4 regions of the Halobacillus naozhouensis genome follow, and region 1 is predicted to be linked to each of the others. Evidence: riboswitches for the same ligand, from Rfam matches in the RefSeq annotation. Region 1 holds a riboswitch; each other region holds the start of a gene.

Evidence for each region. Region 1 has a riboswitch for S-adenosylmethionine ahead of metK (methionine adenosyltransferase). Riboswitches for the same ligand answer to the same signal wherever they lie in the genome.
Region 2: linked by a shared signal. The riboswitch ahead of ssuE (NADPH-dependent FMN reductase) and the one ahead of metK (methionine adenosyltransferase) in region 1 are both predicted to bind S-adenosylmethionine.
Region 3: linked by a shared signal. The riboswitch ahead of P9989_RS04275 (sodium:solute symporter family protein) and the one ahead of metK (methionine adenosyltransferase) in region 1 are both predicted to bind S-adenosylmethionine.
Region 4: linked by a shared signal. The riboswitch ahead of P9989_RS05765 (sulfite oxidase-like oxidoreductase) and the one ahead of metK (methionine adenosyltransferase) in region 1 are both predicted to bind S-adenosylmethionine.

What each region holds. Positions count from the first base shown of each region.
Region 1 is NZ_CP121671.1:2,737,120-2,745,191, reverse strand. Features, by position in the region: gene menB (1,4-dihydroxy-2-naphthoyl-CoA synthase) at 1-264, shown strand, start outside; gene P9989_RS14370 (o-succinylbenzoate--CoA ligase) at 343-1,818, shown strand; gene menC (o-succinylbenzoate synthase) at 1,818-2,921, shown strand; gene P9989_RS14360 (hydrolase) at 3,021-3,338, shown strand; gene ytkD (RNA deprotection pyrophosphohydrolase) at 3,726-4,211, shown strand; gene pckA (phosphoenolpyruvate carboxykinase (ATP)) at 4,290-5,882, opposite strand; SAM riboswitch class I at 6,333-6,447, shown strand; gene metK (methionine adenosyltransferase) at 6,671-7,867, shown strand; gene P9989_RS14340 (gamma carbonic anhydrase) at 7,921-8,072, opposite strand, start outside.
Region 2 is NZ_CP121671.1:963,093-971,164, reverse strand. Features, by position in the region: gene P9989_RS05000 (Nramp family divalent metal transporter) at 1-1,041, opposite strand, end outside; gene P9989_RS04995 (FadR/GntR family transcriptional regulator) at 1,080-1,736, opposite strand; SAM riboswitch class I at 1,981-2,089, shown strand; gene ssuE (NADPH-dependent FMN reductase) at 2,210-2,755, shown strand; gene P9989_RS04985 (C45 family autoproteolytic acyltransferase/hydrolase) at 2,878-3,945, opposite strand; gene P9989_RS04980 (amino acid ABC transporter ATP-binding protein) at 4,193-4,930, opposite strand; gene P9989_RS04975 (ABC transporter permease subunit) at 4,943-5,644, opposite strand; gene P9989_RS04970 (amino acid ABC transporter substrate-binding protein) at 5,628-6,443, opposite strand; gene P9989_RS04965 (Glu/Leu/Phe/Val family dehydrogenase) at 6,623-7,999, opposite strand.
Region 3 is NZ_CP121671.1:819,578-827,649, reverse strand. Features, by position in the region: gene panF (sodium/pantothenate symporter) at 1-882, opposite strand, end outside; gene P9989_RS04290 (YhdT family protein) at 879-1,160, opposite strand; gene P9989_RS04285 (aminotransferase) at 1,181-2,521, opposite strand; gene P9989_RS04280 (PucR family transcriptional regulator) at 2,846-4,003, shown strand; gene P9989_RS04275 (sodium:solute symporter family protein) at 4,369-5,871, opposite strand; SAM riboswitch class I at 6,091-6,199, opposite strand; SAM riboswitch class I at 6,399-6,503, shown strand; gene P9989_RS04270 (LLM class flavin-dependent oxidoreductase) at 6,617-7,999, shown strand.
Region 4 is NZ_CP121671.1:1,115,585-1,123,656, forward strand. Features, by position in the region: gene argH (argininosuccinate lyase) at 1-1,039, shown strand, start outside; SAM riboswitch class I at 1,128-1,228, shown strand; gene P9989_RS05765 (sulfite oxidase-like oxidoreductase) at 1,298-1,963, shown strand; gene P9989_RS05770 (acetyl-CoA C-acyltransferase) at 1,976-3,145, shown strand; gene P9989_RS05775 (sodium:solute symporter family protein) at 3,258-4,757, shown strand; gene P9989_RS05780 (acyl-CoA dehydrogenase family protein) at 4,774-5,937, shown strand; gene P9989_RS05785 (hypothetical protein) at 6,033-6,314, shown strand; gene P9989_RS05790 (DinB family protein) at 6,334-6,819, shown strand; gene P9989_RS05795 (M14 family metallopeptidase) at 6,835-8,022, opposite strand.

The sequences.
Region 1 (8,072 bases):
GGACTCGTTAATACAGTTGTTCCTCTTGAGCAACTTGAGGATGAAACAGTGCAATGGTGCAGAGAAATGCTTGAGAAGTCACCGACAGCTCTTCGTTTCTTGAAAGCTTCCTTCAATGCTGATACAGATGGTCTAGCAGGCCTGCAGCAAATGGGTGGTGACGCAACCTTGCTTTATTACACAACTGAGGAAGCGAAAGAAGGACGCGATGCGTTTAAAGAAAAACGCAAACCTGATTTCGGTCAGTTCCCGCGTTTCCCATGATCACAAAATGAATGGTTAAAGAAGGGCTTCCTATAGCTTAGGCAGCCCTTTTTATATGATAAAAGGGAGGATATGAGCATGAATGTAATTCCTCATTGGCTGGAAAAACAGCATGAATTACAACCAGAAGCAACAGCGATTGAATATGGTGAACATCTATCTTTGAGTTATTCTGCTCTAAGAGAAGAAAGTCGAAAGCTGGCCAAGGGGTTAATAAAAGAGGGTGTGAAGACTGGAGATCATGTTGCCCTATTGTCTGGTAACCGAATAGAGTTTCCCATTTGTATTCACGCACTAAGCTATATTGGAGCAGTAGCTGTCTGTTTAAATACGCGATTGACTCCTGAAGAACTTGCCTATCAATTAAACGATGCAGAAGTTTCCGCATTGATTGTTGATCCGAATCTTGTAGAAAAAGCCCATCGTACTATTGAAGAAGTTTTGTTAGGACATGACGATCTAATTTATATGAATCATCTACCAACATGCAATGAGTCCATTGAGTTGAAAGAACAGTTATATTTAGAAGAAGTTTTTACCATGATGTACACATCGGGCACAACTGGAAAACCTAAAGCTGTTATGCATACTTACGGAAATCATTGGTTCAGTGCTGTCGGTTCAGCTTTGAATTTGGGTTTGTCGCAATCAGACAAATGGCTGATTTGCCTGCCTATGTTCCATGTTGGTGGCTTTTCTTTACTAATGAAGAATGTCATCTATGGAATGCCCATCCGATTACTGTCACATTTCGATGCCCAGGTGATCAATGATGAGATTCGCTATCGTGGTGTAACGATCGTTTCCGTGGTAACCGTCATGCTTCAAAGGTTGATACTAGACCTACAACAAGAGGACTATCCTTCATCTTTTCGATGCATGTTATTGGGCGGTGGGCCAGTTCCCAGGCCGTTATTAGAGAGGGCAAGTAAGAAGGATATTCCTGTTTTCCAAACGTATGGCATGACGGAAACCAGTTCTCAAATTGCAACATTAAGTCCTGTGGATGCCTTTCGAAAGCTCGGATCAGCCGGCAAAGCCCTGGCTCCGGCCACGCTGAAAGTTATAGCGGATGGAAGAACAGCTGCTGCCTATGAAACAGGAGAAATACATGTTAAAGGACCGATGGTATCTGGTGGGTATTATAAAAAAGCGGGAAATGACTCAGAATATTTGGCAACGGGTGATGCAGGGTACCTAGATGACGAAGGCTTTCTGTACGTTGTCGATCGTGTTAAAGATATGATTATATCAGGAGGAGAAAATATTTATCCGGCTGAGATTGAGAGCGTTATAATGGGGCTTGCAGGAGTCGAAGAGGTGGGGGTAACTGGTACAGCAGATGAGGAATGGGGAGAGGTGCCGGTAGCCTTTGTGGTTCTCCAGGCAGGAGCGGATCTGTCTCTAGAAGAGATGACCACATATTGTCGCCAATATTTGGCTTCCTATAAAATCCCGAAACGGTTGTTCATTATATCAGAGCTGCCGAGAAATGCTTCGAATAAAATTGTCAGAAGAAAATTATTTGAGTGTATGGAAAGGGACGTATACTAATGGATATACATCGTCTCATTTTACGTAAAATTTCACTGCCGCTAAGGAGCCCATTTGTAACACATCAGGGAAAACTCCATGAGCGCTCAGTAATTATTATTGAGGTTAGTGACCATCAGGGTCTGAAAGGATACGGAGAGGTTTCGGCATTTTCTACCCCTTTTTACACAGCCGAAACTATCGAAACAGCCTGGCACGTGCTTAGAGATATTATCCTTCCTCATTTAGACGTCCAACACATCCAAGAACCAGGGGATTTCGTACGCATAACTTCCTTTATACAAGGTAATCAAATGGCTAAAGCTGGCTTGGAAGGAGCTCTGTGGGATTTATGTGCGAAACAGAGCAACGTGAGTCTGGCTAAATTGATTGGAGGTACGCGTGCCTCTGTTAAAGCGGGCGCCGTCTTAAGTCTGTCTGATTCCATCACTGAAGATATAAACCGGATGCGGCAGTCAGGTTATGAGCGGTATAAGTTAAAGGTTGAAAAAGGCAAGGAAAGGGACAAAATCAAACAGATTCAGTCTGTCGAACCTAACCTTGGTATTATGATTGATGCGAATGGAATGTACAGGGAAGAGGATTTAGATTACCTAATTGCTCTCGATGATTTAGGATTGCTGATGATTGAGCAGCCTTTTGAGCCTGGTGATTTCTATCTGCATAAACTAGCACAGGAACAAATGAATACTCCCATTTGTTTGGATGAATCCATAACGTCATTACATGATGCAAAGCAAGCGATTGAACTCGGCAGCTGCCAGGTCATCAATATAAAGGTCTGCCGGGTAGGGGGCTTGACAGCAGCACTGAATATCCATGATCACTGTCAAAGCAATGGACTTCCAGTTTGGTGTGGCGGTATGGTAGAGACGGGAATCGCTAAGGCACATAATCTAGCCCTCGCTTCTTTACCAAACTTTACGATTCCAGGGGATTTATCAAGTTCAGACAGATACTTTTATAGGGATGTCCTCAAAGAACCCATTGAGGTAAAAGACGGTCAAATAAGTGTGCCTGCTGAAAATGGAATAGGGGTTAGCGTTGATGAATCCTATTTGGATCAGATTACCGTGCAAAGCTATACCTGGGAGTGGGAATAGGTTTGCATTTTATCGGTTTGGTAATATCTGCTTCTTGCCTTTTCAAGTAATAAAGCCTTCCTTTGTAGCTAAAGCTACATATAGAGGAGGTTTTTTATTATGGAAGGAAAAAACCAATATTTTGTCAATATCGGCACACGTGAAATTTCAATCAATCGTAACGGCAACAATGATGAGTTCATCATTAACGCAGATCGAGAAGAACTCCTTTTATTAAGAGAGGTTTTTAATGAAATATATAACTCGGATACAAGAGCGTTCTTTCGATCACACGTTCCATTTGTAGAATATCATAAAGACAGTTCGAATGATGAGTATGATGAGGGGATGACGCGAGCCTTGCAGATGATTTATGATTTAGGTGATGATACGACCAGGCACCACATCAGTGGGATGGGTGTTTTAGAAGATAAATAACCGCCTCTAATCCTAGAAGCGGTTTATTTGTATTATTGCGTTATGGAACTTAAATTAGGCACCTCATTTTTTGATTTACGGATGCTTTGCTTTCTAAGTGTTTACTGGGAGCACTCCTTTGGCCAATTGGTCCCAAAGTTAAGTGCTCCACCTTATTCATGTATAAGTACATACGATTGATATTAGTTTCAGTTTCATAATTATGGTAATAAGTCTTGCGTTTACAAACTATACAGGAGGGTAACAGTAATCATAGTGATAAAAAGAACGGTACTGTTTGTAATCTGGCTTGCTTATGATACGATTTAAATAGCAATACATGACAGAGTGTATCGCTAAAGTTCTTCTTCATTACATAAACAACGGATTAAAGGCAGATGATCTTATATGAAAACATTTAGCGATTACTATCGAAATCAAGTTAAGTTATCTTTTGATAATCATCCATTTTCTAAGACACCAAAGCATGTTTGGGTTATTTGTCGATTCGATAATAATTGGCTGTTAACTAACCATAAGGACAGGGGTCTCGAATTTCCTGGTGGCAAAGTAGAAAAAGGAGAAAATGCGAAAGATGCTGCAATCAGAGAAGTGTTGGAGGAAACTGGAGGATGTGTCAAGCAGATCGACTATGTCGGCCAGTACCATGTAGCTGGGAAGGGCGGAACAATTGTTAAAAATGTCTATTTCGCTTCCATATCGCAGTTACAAGCGCAAGATCATTATTTTGAAACGGATGGTCCTGTTTTGCTTGAGAAGCTCCCTGAAGGAATTGTAAGTGATGAGCAGTACAGCTTTATGATGAAAGATGATGTGCTGCCCAATTGTATGAGACAAATTAGAGAGAAGTTTCTAGGAGAGCCTGCTGAATAAGCTGCAGTAACAAAAGCAAGCGCGCAGTTAATACTGCGCGCTTGCTTTATCTATATTGAGGAGATGAGGAAACATAATTTAGTTCCTGCCGGAAGCAGGACCAGCATTTTTAATAGCTGAGCTGGCATGAGTAAATTTCTTGAAGTTCTCGTGAAATTTTTCTGCTAGTTCCTGGGCTTTCTTATCATAAGCTTCAGGGTTGCTCCATGTCTTTCTCGGTAACAACACATCATCTGGTACCCCAGGACAGTGAAGCGGAATTTGAAGGCCAAATACTGGGTCTGTGTATGTTTCTACTGAATTTAGCTCATCTTCAAGAGCTGCATGCACCATTGAACGGGTATGGGACAGTTTCATTCTTTCTCCCTCCCCGTAAGCTCCTCCTGTCCAGCCTGTATTGACGAGATAAACGCTCGTATCAAATTGGTCAATTTTCTCGCCCAGCATCTCTGCATATACTGAAGGTGCTAATGGCAGAAATGGAGATCCAAAACAAGCAGAGAAGGTAGCCTGTGGAGAAGTAACCCCACGTTCTGTACCCGCTAATTTACTTGTGTATCCGCTTAAGAAGTGGTACATCGCCTGTTCTTTTGTCAATTTACTGATCGGCGGGAGAACTCCTGTAGCATCTGCAGTTAGAAAAACAATTGCATTTGGGTGTCCTGCAATGCTTGGTTGTACGGTATTATCAATATGATGTAATGGATAAGCCGCTCGTGTGTTTTCAGTCAGGCTGGTATTATCATAGTCAGGAACCCGGGTCTCCTCATCCACTACTACGTTTTCTAACACTGATCCAAATTGGATGGCGTTAAAAATTTGCGGCTCTTTCTCAGCTGATAAACTAATGCACTTGGCGTAACAGCCACCCTCGATATTAGCCACTCCATTATGTGACCAGGCATGCTCGTCATCACCGATCAGCCGTCGTTCCGGATCAGCAGACAACGTTGTTTTCCCTGTTCCTGATAAACCAAAAAATAACGCTACATCGCCTTCTTTTCCAACGTTAGCTGAACAATGCATAGGCATACTATTTTGTTTAGGAAGCAAGTAGTTCATAACAGAAAATATCGACTTTTTAATTTCGCCTGCGTATTCTGTTCCTCCAATGAGTACAATTCTATGTTTAAATGAAATTATAATGAAAGCTTCCGAGTTTGTTCCATCTACTTTTGGATCGGCTTTAAATGTTGGGGCAGAGATGACTGTAAACTCGGCTTCGTGTTGAGAAAGCTCTTGCTCCGTAGGGCGGATAAACATTTGATGGGCGAATAAATTATGCCACGCGAATTCATTGATGACTTGAATAGGTAGACGGTTTTTCTTGTCTGCGCCTGCGTAGCCTTTAAAAACAAATAATTCATCACGTTCTTTTAAATAATCCAGCACTTTGTGGTATAAGCGAACAAACGTGCTGTCATCTATAGATTGATTGGTGCTTCCCCAGTTGACGGTGGATTCTGACTCATGATCTTTTACGATAAATTTATCCTTTGGAGACCGGCCAGTATAGGTGCCTGTGGTAGCAAGAACAGCCCCGCGATCCGTTAACGATCCTTCTTTCTTGGAAAGTATTTTTTCTACAAGTTGTGGTACAGACAAATGATGGAGGACATGCTCTTGTGCTAAAAGTTGGTTTAAATCTGACATTTGGTTAATGGCACTCATATGTGTCAACCCGCCTTTACTATAAAATTAATAAAAAGCACATTGCTTTAAGCTGATTAATAGTATAACACATTCATTTTAATATTCCATACTAATCATGAAAATGCTTTCAATTTATTTTACTATAAAGTTGTGTATCATGCATGCGAGGGATATGAAGTCTTGGGCAGAGTAAACTTACTATACGATTAAACCTATTACTACGTATGGTTATGGAAGAACATCTGCTTTTTCCTCACCCATTTAAAGCTTTAAACATTGGTTATTTCAACCATTGAATTTTCAACAAATAGGGCAGCCAGTCTATCGTAGTTTCAAGGGAAATGTAAAGTGATTATTGTTCTATAATAATAGTTATACTTGTTTAGAGGGAATTGCCTGTTTCTTAAAGCATAGTAAACTGATTGACATTAAATGAGGATTTCGGTACGATTATTCCGAACGGATACTCTCTTATCCAGAGTTGGTGGAGGGACAGGCCCTAAGAAACCCGGCAACCGTCAGATAAATACCTGACATGGTGCTAACCTGGAGCAAGGCAGTTGTTAGCCTTGGACGATAAGAGCGAAAGGGAACAGTACCTTTCCTCTGAACGAAGGAAGGGTTTTTTCTTTTATTGGAAAAAGGTTCCAGCACAATTTCTTATGATGTTCATATTCATATGTACATATAACGTGAAATGTGCGATAGCCATAATAACGATTGTAAGGAAACTTATAGGTTTCTAGTGATACTGGTAAAGAGTTCCGTCTAATCTATGTATATAACAGAAGGAGGAGTTTAGCAGAATGCCTGCCAATCGCCGGTTATTCACATCTGAATCTGTAACAGAAGGTCATCCTGATAAAATCTGTGACCAGATTTCTGATGCTATTCTAGATGAAATTTTAAAAAACGATCCAAACGCACGTGTTGCGTGTGAAACAACTGTTACAACTGGGCTAGTCCTCGTTTCAGGTGAGATCAGCACGAATACGTATGTAGATATCCCTGCTATTGTACGTCAAACCATTAAAGATATTGGCTATACAAGAGCGAAATACGGATTTGACGCTGATACATGTGCCGTATTAACAGCTATAGATGAACAATCTCCTGACATTGCAGGCGGAGTAGATGAAGCACTGGAGTCAAGGGAAGGTCAAATGAGCGATGAAGAAATTGAGTCTATTGGTGCGGGAGATCAGGGTCTAATGTTTGGTTATGCAAATAACGAAACGACAGAACTGATGCCTTTGCCAATTTCTCTTGCTCATAAGTTATCCAAACGACTTTCTGATATGCGCAATGATGGTACCCTCAGCTATTTGCGCCCCGATGGAAAGACTCAGGTAACAATTGAATACGATGAACAGGATCAGCCTGTTCGTGTCGATACTATTGTTATTTCGACACAGCATGCAGAAGAAATAACACTTGAACAAATTCAAAGAGATTTGAAGGAAAAAGTTATCCTTCCAGTAGTGCCGTCAGAACTTATTGATGAGAATACTAAATATTTTATTAATCCTACTGGAAGGTTCGTGATTGGTGGCCCCCAAGGTGATGCCGGGCTAACCGGAAGAAAGATTATCGTAGACACCTACGGAGGCTATGCCCGTCATGGGGGTGGGGCCTTTAGTGGTAAAGATGCTACTAAAGTTGACCGATCTGGAGCTTATGCTGCTCGCTATGTTGCGAAAAACATTGTAGCTGCCGGTTTAGCCGATTCCTGTGAAGTTCAATTGGCTTATGCTATTGGCGTAGCACAGCCAGTATCAATTTCCATTGATACTAACGGGTCAGGAAAAGTAACAGAAGAGAAGCTTGTGACAGCAGTAAGAGAATTGTTTGATCTACGTCCTGCTGGTATTATCAAAATGCTGGATCTTCGCCGTCCTATCTATCGTCAAACGGCTGCCTTCGGTCACTTTGGCCGAACAGATGTTGAATTCCCATGGGAAAAAACAGATCGGGCTGAAGAGTTGAAAAAACGTCTGAAGTAAATAAGAGGAGAACCGGCCTTCAATTTTTTGAAGATCGGTTCTTTTTATTTTTGTTATGATTCTTGTCTAAGCTGTTTATAAATTTGACCTTTCTCGACATAAGTTGTCAGAATTCGGTCCAGCTCTTTATAATCTTCCTCGTTTAGTTTCCGAACCACTTTTGCTGGACGGCCAAAAGCCAGCGTTCGGGGAGGTATGACTTTTC
Region 2 (8,072 bases), 1.8 Mb from region 1:
CCATAGTAAGTAGAAGCGGTAAGCGGGTTCTTTTTCTGACACTGGCGTGTCCATGTTCCGTTTACGGACAAGTCTCATGAAATCGGCGAACAAATAAGGAACCCCGTTCCAAACACCCAGTAAGGATGAAAAGGCAGCCGACCAAGCACCAATTAAAAACAACCAGCGGGCGACATTTCCAAACTCAGAACTAAAGATTGAGCCTAACGTTACAAGCCCTTCCTCTCCGTTGATTTCAACCCCCGTTCCGTATAAAAATTCAGCACCGATCACGAGCAGTGATGTTGTAAAAATGGCTGTAATGATATAAGCAACGGACGTATCAATTCTCATCATCGAAATCCACGATTTTCCTTGCCAATTTTTCTCGCGAATCCAATAACCATATGCAGCCATCGTAATGGTACCGCCCACACCGCCGAGCAAGCCCAGTACAAGTAAGAAGGATCCACTGTCGAAACGCGGAATCGTTCCACTTAATATATTTCCAAGGTCTGGCGCGATCATGATCGCTGATCCCACGACCGTTACAAACATGACCCCTACCAATACAGTCATCACTCGTTCAAATATATCGTAACGGCCTGTCAAAACAATTAAAAGCCCGGCAATACCATGAATCATGGCCCATGCCCACAAAGGCATGATGGGAAACATAGTGACCATCATCAGCGCAGAAGTCGTCATGGCTGCCGCCCCATAACTGAACCCCCAGAGAATAGAATAAACGCCAAAGTAACCTGTTGCCCATTTTCCCATCGAACGCCAGCCTTCTAAAATGGTCTTTCCTGTTGCCAATTGCCAGCGTCCCATTCCTTCTGTTAAAAAGAATTTAAGAATTGCACCGACGATAATCGCCCAAATCAAGGTGGTCCCGAATGAAACGCCAGCGACAAGTGCTGCGACCAGGTCACCAGTACCTACGCCTGTAGCAGCCGTAACAATCCCTGGTCCTACTGTTTTTAACTTTCCCCCGATCGTCGTGGGAGCTTTTGGAATCTCTGTATGCATTTTCTCATGAGAATGTGCTTCTGAACTCACAACCATCCCTCCATTGTAATCGTTTTCAAAAAAGAATATTATAAATACCGTTGTTTAACATTTTCAAGATGTTTTCTCATCGCTGCACTGGCAGAACTGGGGTGACCGTCTTTGATCGATTGATAGATGGCCCGGTGCTCCTGTAAGATTTGTTCACTTTGCCCCGGCACATCCAATGAACGGGCCCGACTGTCTTCCAGTCCAATTAATACCTGGTCTGAGACCATGTTCATAACTTGAGCCAGTAAATAATTTCTTGCAACCTTAGCAATGTTCATGTGAAAAGCCAAGTCTTCTTCAGCAGCCAACCTATTAGTAAACACGGCTTGTTCCAGCTGGAGATAGGATTGTTCTAACTTCACAATATCCTGCTGCCCCCTCCTATAAGCTGCGTAATAAGCAATATCCACTTCTAAGGCCTGTCGCAATTCCATAAGATCAATCATGTTAGCCGACTGTCCACGAATAAGGGCTTGGAGCTTATTCATAATATCTTCCACGTTATTTATTAAAAGATAAACACCACTTCCTTGCCTGATTTCAACGATACCGGACGACTCCAGCACACTGTATGCCTCTTTCACAGAGGTCCTCGATACAGACAATCTGGAAGCCAGCGTTCTCTCTGAAGGCATTTTCTCCCCAGGTAAAACTTCCCCCCTTTTAATACAATTTTTGATTTGTTCTACGATCATGTGATAGACACGTTTTTTTCTAACGGGAGATCCGTTCATTTTCTCGACCCTTTCATAAATTATTGGACAGGGTAAGTGGATGGTCCAGTTTAGTTTACTAGGTGACTTTTCAGAATTCAATGATTATTTAGAACCTTTTACGATACCTGTAATAAGTCACATAAGTTTCTGATTTTAATCTTTTTTCTGATTATTCATTGACAATAACAGTGAGTTCATATTACGATTAGACTCAAATTAAAAATTCTTATCCAGAGAAGCTGAGGGATCTGGCCCTGCGAAGCTTCAGCAACCTCTGACTGCTGTCAGGAAGGTGCTCCGTCCAGCAAGATTTAATTCTTGGGAGATAAGAGCGGAATGAACCGTTAAACCCTCTTTTCTCATTACAAGAAAAGAGGGTTTTTATATGTGTATGGATATTTTCCTATGAATGAAAGCAGCACATTATGATTTAATAGAAAGGAAGTTGTCATATGAGCGAAATCGTATTATTGTCAGGCAGCCCCTCGGAGCAGTCTAGATCAGAAAAGGTTTTAGATTACTTAAATCAATTGGTAGTTGAGGAAGGGTTATCTACAACGAAAATTTCAGTTCGTAGTGTTTCGCCTGAGGATTTATTTTATGCCCGTTTCGATAGTGAGGCAATTGGGGAAATTGCGGAAACGATCCAACAAGCAAAAGGTGTCATCGTTGCTTCACCCGTATATAAAGCGTCCTACTCTGGAATCCTTAAAGCCCTCATCGATCTATTGCCACAGGATGTCTTAAAGGATACGCCCGTTCTTCCCATTATGAGCGGCGGCAGTAAATCTCATTTACTCGCCATTGAATACGCGCTTAAACCTTTGCTGGCTACGTTAAAGGGACAAAATCTTAAAGGTGTTTATTTACTGGATGATCAGATTGATAAGTCTAAACCTTCCCGTCCAATTACCGATGAGGACTGTGACCAACGCTTGCAGAAACAGCTCGGTTATTTTCTTCAAATTATTCAGAAGCAGGTCCCCCTAACATTATAAGCAACGATCTTGTAGTTCCGGCCGAGGTGAAGGAGGGCTCTGTAATCACTTTTTTTAAAAAAAGGAAAAACACGTTCACTGGCTGTGAACGTGCTTCCTTCTTTTCACTAAAAGTGACTTGGTTATTTTCTTCCTGTCCAATACGCCCCCTCATCGATATGAACAAACGGAATATCCGTATCCACTTCCCCATGGATCCGATCCAATTCAAGGGCTTCCCCATTGAGCCACTTGCCAAAGTCAAGCTCAACAGGCTCGGTGTCTCCTCCAAGCGCAAACCACGTTTTCATTTCTTTTGGCAAATAACCAGATGTATGAATGGTTCCCGCCCAATTCCTGTATTGCTTCGAAAAGACTCCTTTATCGGTATCATTCATCAATCGAAATGCATCATAGGCCCCAGCAAGCTGACCACGCTGGCTATTTATCGATTCCATCCGCCTCATGGAATCGGCAAGATGGTTACGATTTTCTTTTGTCAGGATTTCAAAATGATTCGTACAGACGTTGGCTTGACGAACCTCCACTCCCCGAGGAGAAGCTTCAATAACATAGGTTTGATCACTTTTGCCAAAAACAGTGTAGCTGAACGAATGACGATGGGGAATTTCCTGAAGCATGGCTACAGCTTCCTCGACCGTCGCACAAGATTCTAGCACGAGCCTGCCAATCGCACAGCAGATAAATCCATCTCCGGGCTTTTTTCGGTGCATGAAATTGTAACCGAGCGTCAGTCCTTTTTCATTCATCCCATCCATTCGTCCGGTAATGCGCTGAGTGGGACCAGCAATAGCATAGCCTGTGTCTGTCGGTTGAAAGAAACTATAGCGGCCTTCGTAGGTTTTTGGCATATAATCATAGTTTCGGATCATATACCCGTCCCCTGTCATAATGGAGCAGCCAGAGCGCTTATAATCAACCCGGTAACCACCGAATTCCATCATCACCCGCTCCATCGGCCATTCTAAAGCATCACTCAGACCCAATAGCTCATCCCAGAGACCTGGAGCAAAGCGACTGATCGCCTCCCTGACTTCCGTTTCCTTCACACTAAACCGCGGTTTCCTTACTTTCCATTGCTTCTCACGGTTTTTGACCGTCAACGAGCCTTTCAACTGCTCACCTTGCTGATAGCCGAAATCATAATGTGTCCCTCTAAATTGTAAAATATCGCTATGTATAGGCTTCAAAGTACAATCCCTCTTTTGTTGTATGTCTTATTTCATTTAGTTTAAGTCAATGGCTCTAAGCGGTAAAGCGATTCGAACTCTCTCCAACAATTCTAGTGTGAGCGTTTAGGAGTAAAAAGTAAGCGTTTCTTTAAATTCATGAGCGCCTTTTTCCCTTTTATGAGCTTATTTTCTAATTTATGATCCGGATCGACTGAAAGCAACTTTACTTCAACGGTAAAAAAAGAGGCAGCCAAATTAGCCACCTCTACTGATTGATCATATTGAGAAACTGTCGAGTTCGCTGCTCCTTTGGATGTTCAAACAAAACAGAAGGGGCGCCGCGTTCAACAATAACTCCATCGTCCATAAAGATCACCTCATCGGCGACTTCTTTGGCAAATTTCATTTCATGGGTAACGACAACCATTGTTCTCCCTTCGTTAGCAAGTCCTTTCATAACTCTTAAGACTTCACCGACAAGCTCTGGGTCAAGGGCTGAAGTTGGTTCGTCAAACAGCATGACCTTCGGATCAATTGCCATCGCCCGGGCAATGCCGACACGCTGCTGTTGTCCACCTGAAAGCTTGTAGGGATATTCATACATTTTTTCCTGAAGACCTACTTTTGTCAGCAATTCCGCAGCCTTGTCACGTGCCTTGTTTTTATCCACTTTCTGCACGGTCACAGGTCCTTCCATGACGTTCTGAATCACACTTAAGTGTGGGAAAAGATTGTACGTTTGAAAAACCATGCCAGACTGCTTGCGGAAATCACGGATTTGTTTTTTCGTAAGTTTCTTCGTAAAGTTCAAGGTTTGCTGGTCGATGGTCACGGAGCCGCTTTCAGGTCGTTCCAGAACGTTTAGGCACCGCAGCAGCGTGGTTTTCCCAGAACCCGAAGGTCCAATAATGACAACCACCTTTCCCTGCTCAACATTGAGACTAATGTCCTTTAATACAACGAGGTCCCCAAATTGTTTATAAATATGGTCCATGGTTAGCATAGATAAATCTCCTTACGTTTTCACATAACGATTTAATCGAATTTCGATTTGATCTTGAACAAGGGACAGAATGAAACAAATCACCCAGTAAATTACGGCAGCCTCCATATAAACGAGCAATGGCTCATAGGTGGTGGCCACAATTTCCTGCGCTTTTCTAAACATCTCACTTACCAGAATCGTCGAAGCAAGTGATGTCTCTTTAACCAGTCCGATGAACGAGTTGGACAACGGCGGAATCGAAACACGGGTTGCTTGTGGCAGGATGACACGCCTTAGGGACTGGAAATTGGACATTCCAATCGAAGAAGAAGCCTCCCATTGTCCTTTATCGATCGATAGAATAGAGGCACGAATCGTCTCAGATGCGTACGCCCCCGTGTTTAAGGAAAATGCGATTAAAGCACCTACAAAAGGATCAAACTTCAAAAATTCAATACCAAGTGAGCCTAGTCCGAAAAACACGATAAATAATTGCACAAGAAGCGGGGTTCCGCGGATAATGGACACGTAAACACGTGCAATTCCGCTTAACACTTTAATTCCCGATATCCGCAGAATTGCTGTGGTTACGGCTAATATCAGCCCAATGAAAAAAGAGAGCAAGGACAATGGAATCGTGTAAGCAAGAACTCCTTTCAACAAGGGCAGAAAGGAGTTCTTAAGGATTTCAATTGATTCCGGGCTCAGCAGTACACTACTTAACTGAAACATCTTCGTTAAACCATTTTTTTGAGATTTCTGTTAGTGTTCCGTCCTCTTTCATACTTTTCAACGCTTTGTTTACAGCTTCTACGAGCTCAGGATTATTTTCACGGAACATCATCGCCGTTTCAGAGGCTTCTTCCTTTTTATCGACGATTTGAACTGGTGCGCCTTCCCCTTGTTCATTCAAATAATCAAGCACCGACAGACGATCGTTTACTGTTGCATCTACGCGCCCATTAGCAAGCAGCTGCATGGCTGGGTTAAATCCTTCTACACTTTCAATCTCAGCCCCATGGCTTTTAGCAATCGCTGAGTAATTACTTGTCAGGGATTGTGCTGACGTCTTGCCTTTCAGGTCTTCAAAGCTTTTAATTTCTTCATTATTTTTACTAGTTACAAGCACAGCAGATGTGTACGTATAGGGAATAGAAAAATTGTACTTCTCTTCACGGTCGGGTTTAATTCCTACCTGGTTTGCGATCATATCAAACCGATCACTGTTTAACCCGGCAAACATTGCATCCCATTTTGTTTCTTTAAATTCAGCTTCAACGCCCATCCGTTTCGCAATTTCACGGGCCACCTCAACATCGTATCCAGTCAGTTCGCCCTCATCATTATGAAAGGTATATGGGGCATAGGTACCTTCTGTTCCTATCGTCAGGACCCCTTTTTCTTTAATTTGGTCGAGTAAAGATTGATCACTTGCTGCTTCGTCTCCACTATTCTCAGACGCGCCTGATCCACAAGCAGCTAGAATAAGTATTAATAAGGACATAATCATCATTGCGCCAAATTTCTTCATTCGTTTTCCTCCTCTTTATATTCAATCCCTATTAGTAAAGTCGGATTAGTTACCTATAAGATCATACAAGGTGAACCATACTTCGTCAACAATAGAGCTCGCTTCTTAGTATAAGCAGACTTTTTTATAAAAAACCTCTTGAATTTCTATATTCGAAATCCAAGAGGTTTGTGCCCATTTTAATACAGTTTGCCTTGTCGAAACATTACCGTAGAAAGCTTCATAACAGAATGAATATAACAATTCTGTCTTAGTGCGAACGGATCGCCAAAGAACTGCGGCAGAATGGTGTCCATCGTCGTTTTCATTTTATCAAAAAGAAGGTCGTAAATTTCTTCTTCCTTATAGAATTGCGTCTCACGACCTTGAATCCATTCTAGATAAGAAACAATTACACCACCGGCATTCGCTAGAATATCCGGCACGATTAATACACCCTTGTCACTTAGATATTCATCCGCTTCTTCTGTAATCGGAGCATTCGCCCCCTCGATAATAATTCGCGCTTTAATCTGGTCCATATTGCGATCATGGACTTGATCCTCCAGAGCAGCGAGCATGAGCACATCGACATCAAGCTCTAATAAGTCATCCCGATTTTGGACTGTTGCTTTAATGTCGCTGGCTGCGAGTTCCTCCTCTGTCGTCGGCAGCTCCCCATCATGCTCTTTGGCATAGCTGTTTAACGCAGGAATATCAAGCCCATCTGAGTTATAAAGCATAACATTATGATCACTCACTGCAACAATCTGATTTTGCATGTAATTACACTGGTAGGCTTCAAGAGCACCAACAGATCCAAGGTTTCCAAATCCTTGAACAGCCATAGTCAGTTTACGGTCTGCATGATCTAAAGCCGTTTTGGCAAAAATATTATCCGTTTTCTTGAGCCATTGTTTATTGTCGTTAAGAAAATTGTGCATCATGTAACGGAAGGTAAAGTAGACACCCTTTCCTGTCGCTTCTCGGCGTCCCAATGACCCTCCGTTAATAATGCTTTTACCGGTAAAGCTTCCTCTGTAAGGTTCACCTGGGTGAGTGTTCTTATACTCTGCCATCATCCAATCCATCTCACGGTCTCCCGTGCCCACATCAGGGGCAGGAATGTCTTTATCAGGACCGAGAATATCATTATTATATTGCACAAATTTCTTACAGATTAAATTCAATTCTTTCGGGGTGTAGTCTTTCGGGTTAATCACGACACCACCCTTGCTTCCGCCAAAAGGAACCTCATGAAGCGCGTTCTTCAGTGTCATAAGCTTGGCCAGGTTGGACACTTCCTCTTCATTTACAGATGGGTGGAAGCGGATCCCTCCTTTATAGGGACCTAGTGTATTGTTGTGCTGGATACGAAATGAGGGGATGCGGACGATGGTTCCGTTTTCTAAGGCAATCCTTAGGAACGATTTATGTATCTTGTTCGGTGTCGAGAGGATCGACACTAATGATTTGAAAGCTTGGTCTCTCGTTTGAGCTTTCAAATCAGGAAGGAAATCCTCATCTTCCAGCAGCGCTTTTAGCGATTGTTCAATTATGTTTGTTTTCTCACTCATCAAAATAAATCCTCCTTATCATGAATGCAGGTCATTATTCCTATATGTCTATTCCCTTTTAAAAAGTTCTAAA
Region 3 (8,072 bases), 1.9 Mb from region 1:
GACACCGATTAGGTGCATGTTTAACATAATGAATCCAACCACGATTGTCCCTATAATTAAGGCACGGTGCATCGCTTTCGAGCTTTTATAGGACATAGCCCGTACTGTAACTTGAGGAAGCCCGACTACTGCTACACCGACGAGGATCCAAAAGGAAGAAACATAAGTTGGTGTTAAACTGCCGTCTGCACCAAACGGCGTAATTAAATCTGGGTTTTCTGCTGCTAGATCTGCCATAATATTAGATATGCCGCCGCCAGCAACAATCGTAGCGATTAATAAGACTAAGGTTCCAACAAACATAACCACACCCTGGACAGTATCCGTTAAGGCGACGGCCTTAAATCCACCGATAACTACGTAAATGAGCACAGATACAGCAAAAATAAAAAGGGATGTAGTGTAAGATATTCCTGTTAAAGATTCTATTAATCTTGCACCACCCACCCATTGGGCTGCCATTGCTGAAAATAGAAAAATAATAATACTAAAAGCCGCCGTTAGCACAACCCATTTACTCTGATAACGACCTTTTAAAAAATCTGTTAACGTGACCGCATTATACCTTCTTGCCATAATAGCGAATTTCTTCCCTAAAATCATAAGAACAAAGTATCCCGTAGCCACTTGTGACATGGAGAGCAAAACCCAACCAAAACCTTGTGTATAAGCTACTCCAGGTCCACCAATAAAACTACTGGCACTTCCGTAAGTGGCAATCATGGTCATAGCTAAAACAAAGCCACCCAGCTGGCGACCACCAAGAAAATATTCTTGCACAAAGTCATTATTAGACTTATTAAGGGATCGACTCGCCATAAATCCAACCGCAAAAATAATAACTAAAAAGAGTAATAGTGGTACTATAACGGCTACATTCATGATTGATCACCCCTACCTTCATCTTCAAATGGCACTTCTACGAAAAAAAACTTAACAATAAAGATAACCAGAACAGTTATGAAAATAAAACCACCCACACAACTATAAAAAAACCATGATGGCAGACCAAACACATAACTATACTCTTCTGGCGGTTTACTTCCTAACCCATAGGCAAAGGCAAACCACCAAACGAAGTTAATTATAGCTAAAGCAACGCCGATTAAGGCCTCTCGGTTTGCTATTTTAAAACGGTAGTCTTGATTCTTTGGAGCCATTTTCCCATCTCCCCATTAAATTATAGAGTTTCGTAAATGGAAGCTTTCACGACACCACTAAGAAATCTTATAGTTCCTGCATCGATCGATAATGGCGGTGCAATCGTTAACACATTATTAAATCCGTCCACGGTGTCCCCATTTTTCCCAATAATAACTCCCTTTTCCTTACACTTGCTTAGAACCAAATTTATCTTATCCTCGTGAATGGGTGTTTTATTAATGGAGTCTTCAACAAGTTCAATTCCCATCATTAACCCTTTATATCGAATATCGCCAACATTAGGGTGAGAAAGGAGTTCTTTCATATCCTCGTAAAGCTGTTCCCCTTGATTGTAAGCATTCTCAATGTACTTCTCCCTTTCGATAATCTCGATATTTTTCAGCGCGACTGCGCAGGCTGCTGGATTCCCCCCAAAGGTTGTTACACTTCGAAAGTGGTCATATTTTTCAGAGGTTTCAAATGCTTCATAACAGTCCTTGTGAATTGCTGTTACCGATAGTGGGAGATACCCGCTAGTAAGTCCTTTAGCCATTGTTATTATGTCTGGCGTTACATTCTCATGAAAGTGACCGAACATTTTCCCTGTTCGTCCAAAACCATTAATCACTTCATCTACAATCAAGAGTACACCATGTCTTTCACATATATCTTTTACCCTCTCCATATATCCTTGCGGAGGAACTAGAACGCCTCCTCCAGAAATATAGGGTTCCATTATAATAGCCGCTACGGTTTCCTCCCCTTCCCAAGTAATCGTATGATCTATTAAGTCTGTGCACTCAAGATTACAAGTAGATGGTTTCTTATTTAATGGGCAATGATAACAATCAGGGGGCACTGTGTGTAAAAAACCTGCAGCTAATGGCTCGTATTTATACTTTCTTTCAGCCTGGCCTGTTGCAGCCAAAGCACCCATTGTTGCTCCATGATACGACCGATATCTTGAAATAATCTTGTATCTACTCGAACTATCATTTTGAGAGTGGTATTGTCTAGCGATCTTAAACGCCATTTCATTCGCTTCAGATCCGCTATTCGAGAAAAAAATAACATAATCATTATTAAGCCAGGTGTTAAGTTTTTCAGCCAACTCAATTGCTGGAAGATGACTGTTTGTCATAGGGAAGTAGGACATATTTTTCATTTGTTCTGCTGCTGCCTCGGCAAGTTCTTCTCTGCCATAACCTACATTGACACACCAAAGTCCCCCCATGCCATCTAAATATTTATTACCATCACTATCTTTAATAAAGCACCCTTTTGCATTTTCAATTATAAGTGGTTGCTTACTAGCCCGCTTTAGAGCGTGCATAATATTTTCTTCATCCCTGCATTGCCAATCTAATGTCTCATTCATATCCTCACTCCCTGTTTAAGTACGACTCGTAATTACTTTTCTTCCCTTATAAAAGGGCACACCGCCACTAGACAGATTGTAAACTGACTCGTATGTGTCACGATCCAGACTACTGTATTTGTTATTTATGATTCGTTAACCTCTTTACACGATCAGTATTATCCTGCTTCATTTTGACACCTCTCTATCGGTTTTTAAGAATTTTTGATATGATTATTTTGAATATTAACTCTATTGTATTATGTAAGCACTTACATTTCATTAGACAGTTCATGAGATCTTACTATAAATATTTGGACAGTGTGTAAAATAGGGGGTATATAGATGAGTGAAAATAACCTATTAACGATCGAAATGTTGTTAGCAATGGACTGCTTTAAAAAAGCTAAAGTAGTATGCGGATTGAAAGGTACTCAACGAATCGTAAAATGGGCACATGTGCTCGAAGTTAATAAGGTCGAGGCCTTAATAAATGGGGGAGAATTAATACTTACGACAGGTATTGGATGGGCAGAGAAACCTCATATAGGTGCAAAACTTTTGGATGAATTAATTGAAAACCAAGCATCGGGTCTCTGTGTAGAATTAAACACTTATGTAGAGAAGATCCCTGAAGAGATGGTAGAAATAGCTGAAGAAAACAACTTCCCTATTATTGTGTTCAAGAATCAAGTACGATTTATCGATATTACCAAGAAAATCTACGATCAACTCTATTTCCCTGGTGAAAACTTAACCTTCCAACAACGGTTGATTCAATGGTGGAATAATCCGTCAACGGCAGTGATGTCGGACATTTCCACAAAACCCATGCATCCAGGAGTTGCTTCCCTTTATTTGATCCATCCAAATGAGACCGTTCCTAACTTTTGTATCTTAGGAAAAGAGCTTGGACTGAATATTATTTTCACTAACCTCGCCTCCACAACTGGGGTATTTCTATTAGTTTCCGATTTAAATGACGAGATCCATACACTTCGTAAAAGGTTAGATAAACTTTTCAACTCTCTCCCTTCCCTAGTACTTATCGGTCAAAAAATGCACAATATGAATGAGGTCGCTCAGTCAATTAACACCCTTAAAGAAACAAATAAAATTTATCACTCATTAATAAAAAAAAGAACCTTACATTATGATGAATTGTTCATTGAAAAGTTAGTGGAACCCTTAATAAGAGAGAATAAACTCTCAACTCTAATTGAAGAGCATCTTTTTCCGCTAATTAAGTATGACCAAGAAAATGATAGCAACCTGCTAAATACACTAGATACATATTTAAGTCATCAATGCAACAAGCAAGAAACGGCTAACGCTCTCTTTATTGTACGCCAAACCCTATACCATCGCTTAGATAAGATCAACAAACTTTTGAAGACAGATTTCACCTCCTCATATGATCGCTTATCCTTGGAAATTGCCCTCTGGTCGTTTAGAAACATAATAGATAAAGGAAAAATAAATAATCATTTAAAAAATAACTAGCTTGTATATCAGACCCTTTCAAACCATGATAACTATCCTAACTCTATTTGACGTCATGATGCCGCAACCGTAATAAATGGAAACTGTATTTAATATTGCTAGGATTTATCGGGTAAGGAGTACTCATGGATAAGTAAAATTTCAATTGAACAGCATTGACAACAAAATTGGAGCTACTGACAAAGCCAGTAGCTACCCCTTCTACTGAGAAAGTACAGATTGTAGTAGAGCTAGGTCTTTGTGTACAAGTTTATTTGAATAATTTCATTTAGTTATCTGTTTAACATTGTAAACAGGTACCTTCTTAAATCCATTACTTGCCTACCCTATAACTTTCTAAAACGTTGAGTTAATTTTTCATAGGTTTAAAGCACATCTTTTAGAAAGACATCCTCTTCTTCTTTCGTTACATTAGACTTTGTAACTAAGCTCGTCACGATCATCACGACGAAACCGGCCGCTGCAGCCAGGAACAAGGAAATATAAATATTTTGGAAAACGTTCAGACTCGTGAACACAACATACAGCCCCGTCCCCGCAAGCAGTGAGGCGATCGCACCGTAGCCGTTCGCCTTTTCCCAGAGATAACCTAATACAATCGGCGCCAGTAAGCCGCTAATAATCGCAGAAAAACTGAACTGTATCAGGATCGCAAGCGACTCAGGCCGATCGAGCGAGAGGTAAAAGGTGACCAATCCAACAAACACCAGCGAGCCTTTTGCCACTTTGACAGAACGCAGATCGAGCTGATGCTCGGATAGCCTTGATTTTGACAAAATCGGCGCCAATACCTTGTAGAGATCGTTGCCAATGCTTGAGGTGATACTCAGATACAGGCTGTCGGTGCTCGATAAAATCGCAGAAATGATCCCGACGATAATGATCGCCCCAATGATCGGCGGAAATGCTTCTAGCACATAAGCAGGAATCGCGGAGTCGGCACTGCCGAGAGATGGTGCGATGACTCGAGCCGCCAGTCCGCCTAATACCATCAAGACAGTAATGAAGAACATACCAAGCCCAGCTGACATCGTGAACGGCCGCAGCTGCTCCTCCGTTTCCAGTGACAGCACCTTATTCAGCAAATGCGGCATAACCACAAAGCTGATATGTAAAAACTGTACCGATAATATGGCCAGTACACTGTTGTAGGGTCCATTTAACGGAGCCACGAGTTCTGGATCGATCGCTTTCAGCTGGGAGGAAAGTTCGCCAAATAAATTCAGTCCCCCGCCGATCGTCCAAAATAAAGAGGCAAAAATCAAGATCGACGTAACCACCATCAGGGTTCCCTGAATACCATCCGTTACAATTTGTGCAAAAGCGCCACCCAGGCCAATATAGAGAATCGTAATCGTTACCCCGGCGAGAATTCCCCAGAAATACGGAATGCCGAGAACCGTTTCAAAGATCGTAGCTAATCCGACATTTTGCCCGACAATGTAATACACGTTAAACAGGACTAGAAACGTAACAAGAACTTGCAAGGTTTTGCTGTTGTATCTCCTTCCGAGCCATTCAGGAAGGGTCGACACCCCGCCAAACTTCTTGCCGTATTTCCAGAACTTTTTCGCAAACAGCAATAGTGCAATCCAGCCAGCCCCGAAGCCGCCGAGCGTGTACCATAACACGGATACGCCATGCTCATAAGCTAAGCCCGGCACTCCGATAAACAAATTGGCACTGGCAAAGCTCGCGGCATAGCTTGCCCCGACCAGCCACGGGTTTACCTTCCCTCTCGCTGTGGCAAAACCGTTCATCGATTTACTAAACTTATTGCCCTTTTTCCCAATCCATGTGACAAAGATAAAATATAAGACTAGCAGACTGACTAGCGTCCAAAATAACGGTCCCGTAACGAGCTGCATTAGTAACGACCTCCTTCCGTAGATTTTCGATAGCTTCGATTCCAAATCAGTAAGCCAACTCCCCAGAAAGCGGTCAAAGCAATCCAATAGATCGTAAACATATTCCTCTCTCCTTTTCATTGATCATAATACTCTTCTGTTCCAAAACTCTTTTTTCCGGGACCATATAAAAAAGCCCCTTTCAAAAGAAAGAGGCTGAAATATGTACACTGCTCCAACCTCTTATCTTCCAGACATCCATCCGTCTGTTGGAAGTAGCACCGTTCCCCTAATAGGGTGGTTGCCGGGCGTCATAGGGCCAAATCCCTCAGCCAACTCTTGATAAGAGTGAATTCGTTATGAAATTAGTTCAAATAATCTGATAAACAGCATCATAGCAGAGGTAAGAATTCCCTGTCAATCACTATTTTTTAAAAATTCAATAAACCCCATGCCTGCAAGGTAAAGTACAGAATATTTCTAAAACAGCCATTGACACGTCTTCAGATATGTTGTATATTTTGGATCAACTTAAAATTTAATGATATTTCTTATCCCGAGAGGTGGAGGGACTGGCCCTTTGAAACCTCGGCAGCAGACTACATCAAGTACTGTGCCAATTCCAGCAAGCGAGAACGCTTGAAAGATAAGGAAGAGCTCTCATACATGTACGGTTATTCAGCCTCTTCTTTTTCTTTTAAAGAAGGGGCTTTTTCATGTGCTTGAAGCTTAACTACATACAGCGAGAAGTTAAGGAGGAATCATAATGACGAAACAAATCATCCTAAATGCCTTTGAAATGAATAGCGCGATGCACAATTCCCATGGACTGTGGAAGCATCCAAGAAGTCAGCGCCACCGCCGCTATAAAGACTTAGATTACTGGATGGACTTAGCGAAACTATTAGAAAGAGGCAAGTTTGATGCCGTGTTCCTCGCCGATGTACTGGGAATCTATGACGTTTATAAAAAAAGTAAAGACCCTTCGATCCGCGATGGATTGCAGGTGCCATTAAATGATCCCGCCCTAGTGATCCCGGCGATGGCCAGCGTGACGGAGCATTTATCGTTTGCGATGACGGTCAGCACCACTTATGAAGCTCCATTCGGAAATGCCCGGCGCTTCTCCACCCTCGATCACCTGACAAAAGGGCGAGTCGCCTGGAATGTGGTGACCTCATACTTGCCAAATGCAGCACGCAACTTTGGCTTAGAAAATATGATCAAACACGACGAACGTTACGATATCGCCGATGAATATCTCGATGTGTCTTATAAGCTCTGGGAAACGAGCTGGGAAGATGACGCGTTTGTAGAAGATGCTGAAAACAACACACTCGTTGACCCCGACAAAGTTCATGAAATTAATCACGAAGGGAAATACTTTTCCGTGGAAGGCCCGCATCTGAGTGAACCGTCTTTACAACGCACACCCGTTATCTATCAAGCAGGCACATCCGAACGCGGACGCGAATTTGCTTCCAAGCATGCCGAGTGCATCTTTGTCGGTGGGCCAACACCAGAACGAATTCACTACTATGCTGATGATATTCGCAAGCGGGCCGAAAACCACGGCCGCAATCCAGACAATATTAAAATCTTCTCCTTCCTTAGCGTAATCGTTGGCGAGACGACAGAGGAAGCAGAGCAGAAGTTTGAAGAATACGCTCGCCACTGGAGTCCAGATGCCGCGAAAGCCCAGTACGGGGCAAGCGGATATGACATCAGCGAGTATGAAGAAATGGATCCGGATCTTCCTTTTGAATACACAAAGTCTACAGAAGGCGGCCACTATAAAGCGGCCACACTGACGAAGGATGCTCCTAAGAAACTAACCGTCGGAGAAGTGTTGAACCGCTTTGAATCCCCAGACCGCAACAGTATTATCGTCGGAAATCCGAAAGAAGTGGCCGACGCGATTCAATTCCAGTTTGAAGAGTCAGGTGTGGATGGCTTTAACCTAAACCATTTAGTAACCCCAGGTGACCTCGAGGACTTTGTTGACCTGGTGATACCAGAACTGCAAGAGCGCGGGTTGTACAAGAAGGATTATCAGGAAGGTACATTGAGGGAAAAGCTGTTTCCACATGGGGAAAGTGTACTACCTGAGGATCATCCCGGCAGTCAATATAGATACTCGTTAACGTGATTACCTTGATGGGCCAAAGTTGACATCTCTACTGTCCCATCAGTAATACTTGCAAGAAACACTAACTGTCAAT
Region 4 (8,072 bases), 1.6 Mb from region 1:
AGTGGCGACAGATATGCATTTATATTTAAAGGAAAAGACTAATCATTTAACCGATTTGGTCGAAGCTGTTCAGAAGGCGCTTGTGCACCAGGCGGATGCTCATGTGGATACGATCATCCCGGGATACACACACTTGCAGCGAGCCCAGCCTGTCTCGTTTGCTCATCATTTGCTGGCATATTTTTGGATGTTTGAGCGGGATAAAGAACGCCTTCAGGATAGTGTGAAGCGGATTAATTGGTCGCCGCTGGGTGCAGCAGCGCTTGCTGGAACACCTTACCCGGTCGACCGTCAGAAGACAGCTGAGACGCTCGGATTTGATCACGTTTATCCAAACTCATTGGACGCCGTCAGTGATCGGGATTTCATCCTGGAGTTTTTGTCGATTGCTTCCATTTTGATCACACATATATCGAGACTTTCGGAAGAGCTGATCCTGTGGAGCAGCCAGGAATTTAATTTCATTGAGCTTGATGATGCGTTTTGTACGGGGTCAAGCATAATGCCGCAGAAGAAGAATCCGGATGTGCCGGAACTGCTTCGTGGCAAAACGGGTCGGATCTATGGCAATTTGATGGGTTTGCTGACACTTCTGAAGGGGCTTCCGCTTGCGTACAATAAGGATATGCAGGAGGACAAGGAAGGGATGTTCGATACGGTGGAGACGCTTGATGGGGCGCTTTCGCTGCTGGCTCCGATGATGGAATCGATGGAAGTGAAGGGCACTAATATGCGTCAGGCGGTCAATGAAGATTATTCAAATGCGACCGATATTGCAGATTATTTAGCTGTGAAGGGTCTGCCGTTCCGTCAGGCGCATGAGGTGATCGGTAAAATTGTACTTTATGCGATTCATGAGCAGAAGTTTTTGCTTGATTTGACGCTCGACGAGTACAAGGAGTTTTCTGAGCTGTTTGAAGAGGATATCTATGAAAAATTAGCGCCTGAACAGGTTGTGGCTGCCCGAAATAGTGAAGGCGGCACAGGATTTGAACAGGTGGCACAGCAGCTTGAGTTAGCTAAACAGCATGTAAAATAGTGTCTTGCATTTCGTGGAATTTTCTAAATATTATTGACTTTAGTACGGTTTATTTGTAACATGGCAAGTAACTTAATTACGTTTACTACTCTTATCTAGAGCAGGCTGAGGGATTTGGCCCTTTGACGCCCGGCAACCGGTCTATCGACACGGTGCTACTTCCAACGGACGATGTCCGGCAGATGAGAGGTCGAAGCAGAATCTTCAGCCTCTTTCATTTGAAAGGGGCTTTTTATTATTCAAAAGCGGGTGATGTAGATGAATAAGGCGGAGCGGTTAAAGCGATCCAAGGATCCACAGGTGACAGAAAGGTTTGGCGGACGGCTGCCGCCTGGTCAGGTATTAACAGAGAAGTTTCCTATTTTAACAGTCGGTGAGGTACCGTCCTATGACCTCGATAAGTGGGATTTTCAAATGACCGTAGCTGGTAATAAACCGCTTGTTTATTCATACAAGGATTTAATGGAGCTGCAGCAGTCAAAGGTTATTTGTGATATACACTGTGTGACGAGGTGGTCGAAATTCGATAATGAGTTTGAAGGAGTTCTGGTAAAAGACTTGCTGGATGGGTTAGAGATTCCTGAAGACATTCGGTACGTGATGGTGCATGGAGATTATGATTATACAGCCAATCTCACTCTCCAAGATTTGTTAGCGGAGGATGCGATACTTGCTCATTCCTATAATGGTAAGCCGCTGACGGAAAAGCACGGCTACCCATTTCGGCTCGTCATTCCGCACTTGTATTTTTGGAAAAGTGTCAAGTGGATCAGAGGCTTTGAGTTTAAAATGTCTGACACGCCTGGATTTTGGGAACAAAATGGGTTTCATGACGAAGGAGACCCGTTTAAAGAACAGCGTTTTTCTGATGAGAGTGAAGTCATGGAAGAGGATAAGTGGAAAGAAAAGGATTTTGATTACTAAGGAGGTTGGAGAATGAGTGTTGTCATTTTAGATGGTGTTCGAACACCTTTTGGTAAATGGAAAGGTGGTTTATCCAAATTAGGAGCAAGGGATCTGGGCATTCAAGCGACTAAGGCGTTGACGGAACGCGTGCCGGAAGTCTTACATGCGAATGGAGTCATTTTGGCACAGGTGATCCAGGCAGGGCAGGGGCAGAATCCTGCGAGATCTGTTGCTGCAGGGGCTGGAATTCCATGGTCGGTACCGGCAATTACGATCAATAACGTATGTTTGGCAGGGGTTGCTTCGGTGGCGGATGCGGCTAGACGGATCAAGCTTGAGGAAGGCGAGCTTTATGTTGTTGGTGGGTTTGATTCGATGACGAATGCTCCTCATGTGGCGACCATCCGTAACGGGCTGGCTACAGGACCTGTTGAATTTACAGATACCCTGATCAACGATGGTTTGTGGTGCTCTCTAACGGATTCCTCCATGGGTGAACTGACAGATATTCAAAATGGGGAGCTTCTCATCAACAGGGAACAACAAGATCAATTTGCTTTAGATTCCCAGTTAAAAGCAGCCCGGGCCCAGGAAGAGGGTTGGTTTAATGAAGAGATTGTTCCGGTACAAGTCGGCAGCAAACAAGTAACAGCTGATGAAGGCATCAGGCCACAGTCAACGTTAGAAAAATTAAGCAAGCTGCCTCCTGCTTTTAGAGAAGGCGGCACGATTACTGCCGGAAACGCATCACAAATGACGGACGGAGCCAGTGTCGGTGTGGTTGCGTCGGAAAACTATGCGGAAAGGATCGGGCGGACTCCACTTGCTCGAGTGATTGGCTGGTCAGAAACAGCCGGACCTGATTCAAGCTTACATACGAAGCCGGCAGATGCGATTGCAAAACTTCTCAAACGGTATCAAATAACCAAGGAGGAGATTGATCTATTTGAGATTAACGAAGCTTTTGCCAGTGTAGCCCTGGCTAGTATTAACGAGCTTGGATTAGCTCCTGAGAAAGTGAACGTGAATGGTGGAGCGATTGCAGTCGGCCATCCACTTGGCGGTACAGGATTTCGGTTAGTTCTTACATTGGTTCATGAATTAAAGCGCCGCGGAGGAGGCCGAGGAATTGCTTCACTATGCGGAGGTGGCGGGCAAGGATTTGCCATTCTCGTGGAAGTTCCAAAAGAGTGGTCATAAAAGGGAGGAATAAACCATGTTTGTTACTTATGGAATAGGAATCGCAGTATTCTGGATTGCAGGATTGGCTCTATGGCAAGGGATGTATAAGCCATCCAAAGGGGGGAAGTAAATGGAGTCCTTATCAGCGGGAACGATTTGGCTTATAGGCGGTTTGTTGTTCGTTTACTTTTTGTTTGTCACATGGATTGGCCGGAAAGGGTCGAAGTACAGTAAGACGATGAGTGGTTTTGCCACAGCACGGGGCAAAGTGAGCCCCTGGATCGTTGGAGCTAGTTTTGCAACAACTTATGCAAGTGCAAACTTATTTATAGGAGTTCCAGGGCTCGCTTATGAATATGGTATGGCAGTGCTCTGGTACACCTTAGGGTGCTTTGGTGTTTCATGGTTAGGGTTACTGTTTTTTGCTAAAACATTCTTTCGATATGGTAAAAAGTTCGGAGGGGTATCGACATTACCTGAATGGCTGGGCAAAAAGTACAACAGTAAAACCCTGCAAGTGATTGTTGGCTTGCTTATCTTATTTAATGTGTACTACATCGTCGGACAAAATGTCGGTTTGGCGACGATCTTTGAAACGGTTCTTGGGATTCCCTATATGTGGGGAGTGATTATCGGGGTAGCGATTACCGTCGTGTACATTGGCTTAGGCGGCGCGTTTGCACAAATTATTACCGATGGCATCCAGGGAATATTTATGGCGTTTACATCTGTACTCATTTTACTTTCGCTCTTATGGACAATCGGGGGCGGGTTCGGAGTCTTCGGAGAGCTATCTAGTCGCTTGGCTGGAATCGATCCCAATCTGGTTGGGCCCTTATCGTCTACAGGACCGTATAATAGTGTTCTTGCCATTTTGGCAGTGCAGTTTCTATTATTCAGCTTTGTGTTAATGCCACATCTGTTAAATAAAGTACTTTCATTAGAAACAGAGGAAGAACTGCGTCCGTTTACGTTATCAGCTGGAATTACCTTATTTTTAATTTCCACATTGATGGTAATAGGCGGATTGGCGGCCCGTGTAATGATTCCATCTTTAGAAAGCGCCGATAAAGCGATTCCTGCTTATTTAATGGAAGCTTTTCCACCGGTAGTTGTCGGTATTTTAATCGTAGGAATTATATCTGCCATATTATCCAGTACAGACAGTCTATATCTTGGTGTAACAACCAGTATTGGCAATGATATTTACAAAGTGCTTGCTTCCCTTTTTACGAAAGGCGGAGGTGATCCGCAACTGATTGACAGACGGAGTGTAAGGGTGGCGAAATTTTCCCTTATTATGATTGGGGCGATTACCCTATATATTTCGCTTGACAGGCCAGAGTCGCTATCCATTCTCATTCAGTTCAGTTTCTCAGCGATCATTAGCGGCATCATAGCACCGATCACATTGGGTTATTTTTGGAAACGAGCGAACCGACTGGGAGCCATTGGAGCCGTTGTAGTAGGCGTAACTTTTTATGTACTATTTACGAATCAAGCGATTATTGAAAACATTTATTTAGCAATGTTTGCAAGTTCTGTAGCCGGATTTACGGTTATGTTTATTGCAGGAATGCTGCCTGACAAAAAAGTGGAAGAGTCCATTCAGCTTGAAAAAAATGCGTGAAAGAGGGGAAGCACATATGACAGATGAACAAAAGCAAGGTCTCCTGGAAAAAGTAATTCAATTTCGCGATCAATTTCATAAGCGGTCTAAAGAAGTGGATCAATCCGGTGTCTTCCCACATGAAAACTTTGAGGAATTAAAAGAGGCCGGCTACTTGTCTTGGACGGTACCGAAGCAGTACGGGGGACTTGGTCTTAATTTGTATGATTTTTTGCAGCTGCAAGAACAATTAGCTCAAGGGGATGGGGCTACTGCTTTGTCGGTTGGCTGGCACTTAGGAAGTATCCTCGAATTAGCCGAAAACCGAAACTGGGAGGAGGCAACATTCCGTGACCTTTGTGAGCGTGTTGTTTCAGAACAAGCTTTAATAAATCGGACCGCAACGGAAAAAGGAACAGGCAGCCCAACTAGAGGGGGGATTCCAGAAACACAGGCGATCTTACAAGATGATCACTGGGTTATAAATGGCAGAAAATCTTTTGCGTCTATGGCGGAAGCGTTGGATTACTCTTTAGTAACTGCTCGAATTGAACATACGGATCGGGTGGGAATCTTTTTAGTCGATCACAGCCATAAAGGTGTAAAAGTAGAGCCTACATGGAATTCTGCTTCCATGAGAGGAACAAGAAGTGATGATCTAATCCTCCAAAATGTAAGTGTCCGAACAAAGTACTTTGTTGAAGAAGAAACGCAACAATCGGGACCGCCTTTTCCGAAAGGATGGCTGCTCCATATCCCGGCATGTTATGTAGGGATCGCTTCAGCCGCCTGTCGATATGCGGTCGAGTTTGCAAAAAACTATCAGCCGAACAGCTTGCCTGGCCCAATTAAAGAAGTTCCAGAGGTGCAGAGGAAAATAGGCGAAATGGAGCTTGCCTTATTTCAATCTCGTGAAATCCTCTACTCGGTAGCGGACAAATGGGTGGAACAGCCTGGTCACAGGGCCGATATGGGAGCGGAATTAGCAGCTGTAAAATATATCGCCACAAATCAAGCTGTTCATGTCGTTGATTTAGCGATGAAAATTGTTGGGGCACGCAGTTTGTCAAGAGATTGTCCATTGGAACGGTATTATCGGGATGTCCGCTCAGGTCTGCATAACCCGCCTATGGATGATGCCGTAATCAAGATGTTTGCGACAAAGTCATTGCAGGAATCTCAGCCGCCTGTCACTTCTTAAATCGACCTCACATACCATAACTTGTGTGTTCTTCATGTTTGAGGGGATTGAAAAGGGGTATGATAAACAGTAAAACGAAAAAGGAGTTTGACCCTATGACTAAACATGTAGAGACTTATTTTGAGACGGAAAATGATGCTGAAAGCGCTAAGGCTTCCTTGCAAAAGCTTGCAATTGAAGAGGAATATATCGAGCCTATTCCAGATAACACACCATTATTATCCCGGCTAATCCCGTTAAATAACTTAGATAAGTCTGGCCCTGATAAACATTTAACCCATTTGCTGCGCTTTGATGTTAAGGATGAGAATTATGAAAGTGCTTTAAATGTGATTAAGGAGCATGCAGGACACATGGATCCTTCCGAATTAAAGTAAGTAAAGTAGGAGTGGCGTGATGAACGGTCTAGATTTTTCTAAAAAACAGCAAGTTATCAGGCATTTGGAAGAGTCGATCGATTGGGTGCAATCCCTGAATCAATTGCCTGAGGAGTCATGGCGGCTGCCCGTTGAAGAAGGAAAATGGAGCGTCGCTGAAGTCATTCGCCATCTTGCTCTATGGGATGACTTTATAATCCATAAACGGCTACCGTACCTGTTTACTTCTCAAAATTTACCCGTTGTTCCCGATCCAGAGGTTATCAACTCTAAAGCGGCCATTCAGGCTAGGAACGATAGTATAGAAGAAACAGTTGAGTTATTTAAACAAACGAGAAGCGAATTATTGGAGGGGTTACGAGATATTGAAGACATCCGATATGATGAATCTCTTACCTTGAAATCGAGAAAAGAAAGCTTATATGATTATTTGAAAGGAATTATGGAGCACGATGAACACCATTTTGAGCAAATTAAACAGGTTATCAATGAAAAAGATGCCTAATAACAGGCATCTTTTTTACATGTACATGCTCGCTAGAAAGATTCCGCGGGATTTATTAAAAATTTCATTAAATTGACTGAGCGGCAGCGGGTTAACCCCATGCCCTAGTTCAACGGTAAAGCCGGGACGCCGCCATTCTTTTATAAACCAGTCTTTGTAGCCCGTATAACTATCAACGAACCGGATGGGCTCATAACTGCTTCCCCGAGCAAATTCATCGACAATCTTTTCAGCTTTTGAAGGCTCAAGACCTTCATAGCCCCAGTAGATGACTTCTCCTTGAGTGTGAAACGCCAGCACTTTTTCAAATGATCGTTCTTCGGCTAACTTCGCCATGGCTATACTTTCTGGTTCTGTCAGCGGCCTAGTGCCCGGAAAGTCTCGAGGTGAAGGCTTCTTCGGTTTACGCGCAGCCTCGAGTTCCCACTTGGCAGGATATTGTTTATTCAAATCAACACCACGTATATTAGCTTTCCAACCTTTGAAATCTGTGCTTCCATTGTTAATTCTTAGTGCCAGTTCGCCGAATTCTCCTTTTGGGGGACCGTTTAAAACGAGGTTTACTCCATCAGGATCGACCATTGGAACAATCGAGAGAGTAACCTTATCATAAAGTGGGTTCGTCATACGGCCGCGAATCGGTTCCTTGTTAGTGAGGGATAATAAGTACTCATTGAGAAACTCCATTATTATAGCTGTCGTAATCCACTCATTGGCATGAAACGATCCATTCCAATGCACAAGTTTCGGACCTCGGCCAATTTGCAGTTCGACTAAATGTTTTCCCATTACACTATTTCCGATCGTTTTTCTTCTTATAAAAGGGTATAATTCATAAAGTTGGTTTAAATGATTAGTCAGCACTTGAAAGTCATAGTTTTGATTACCGTTGACCACCGGATTTGTTACGCGAGTCGGAATTTGAATGACTTGCCCAACCTGTAGTTCAGCAGAGGTGGCTGACGGATTGAGCAAGAGCAGATGGTCTAATGAGACTTTATTAGATCCAGCAATTTTATAAAAGGTATCTCCTGCTTTTATTTGATAGCTGGTAGAACGATAACCAGGAATCTGTACAGTTTTCCCAATAGGAAGAGCAGTAGGAGAGAGGGCGGGGTTGGAGTCAATCATTAATGATAAAGGAACATTAAAGGTGGCTGCATAATACCAAAGTGTATCTCCTTGTCTCACTTGAACTTGCATAGGTATCCTCCTCACATAACATATTCGATATAGTATATGGATGACTAGCG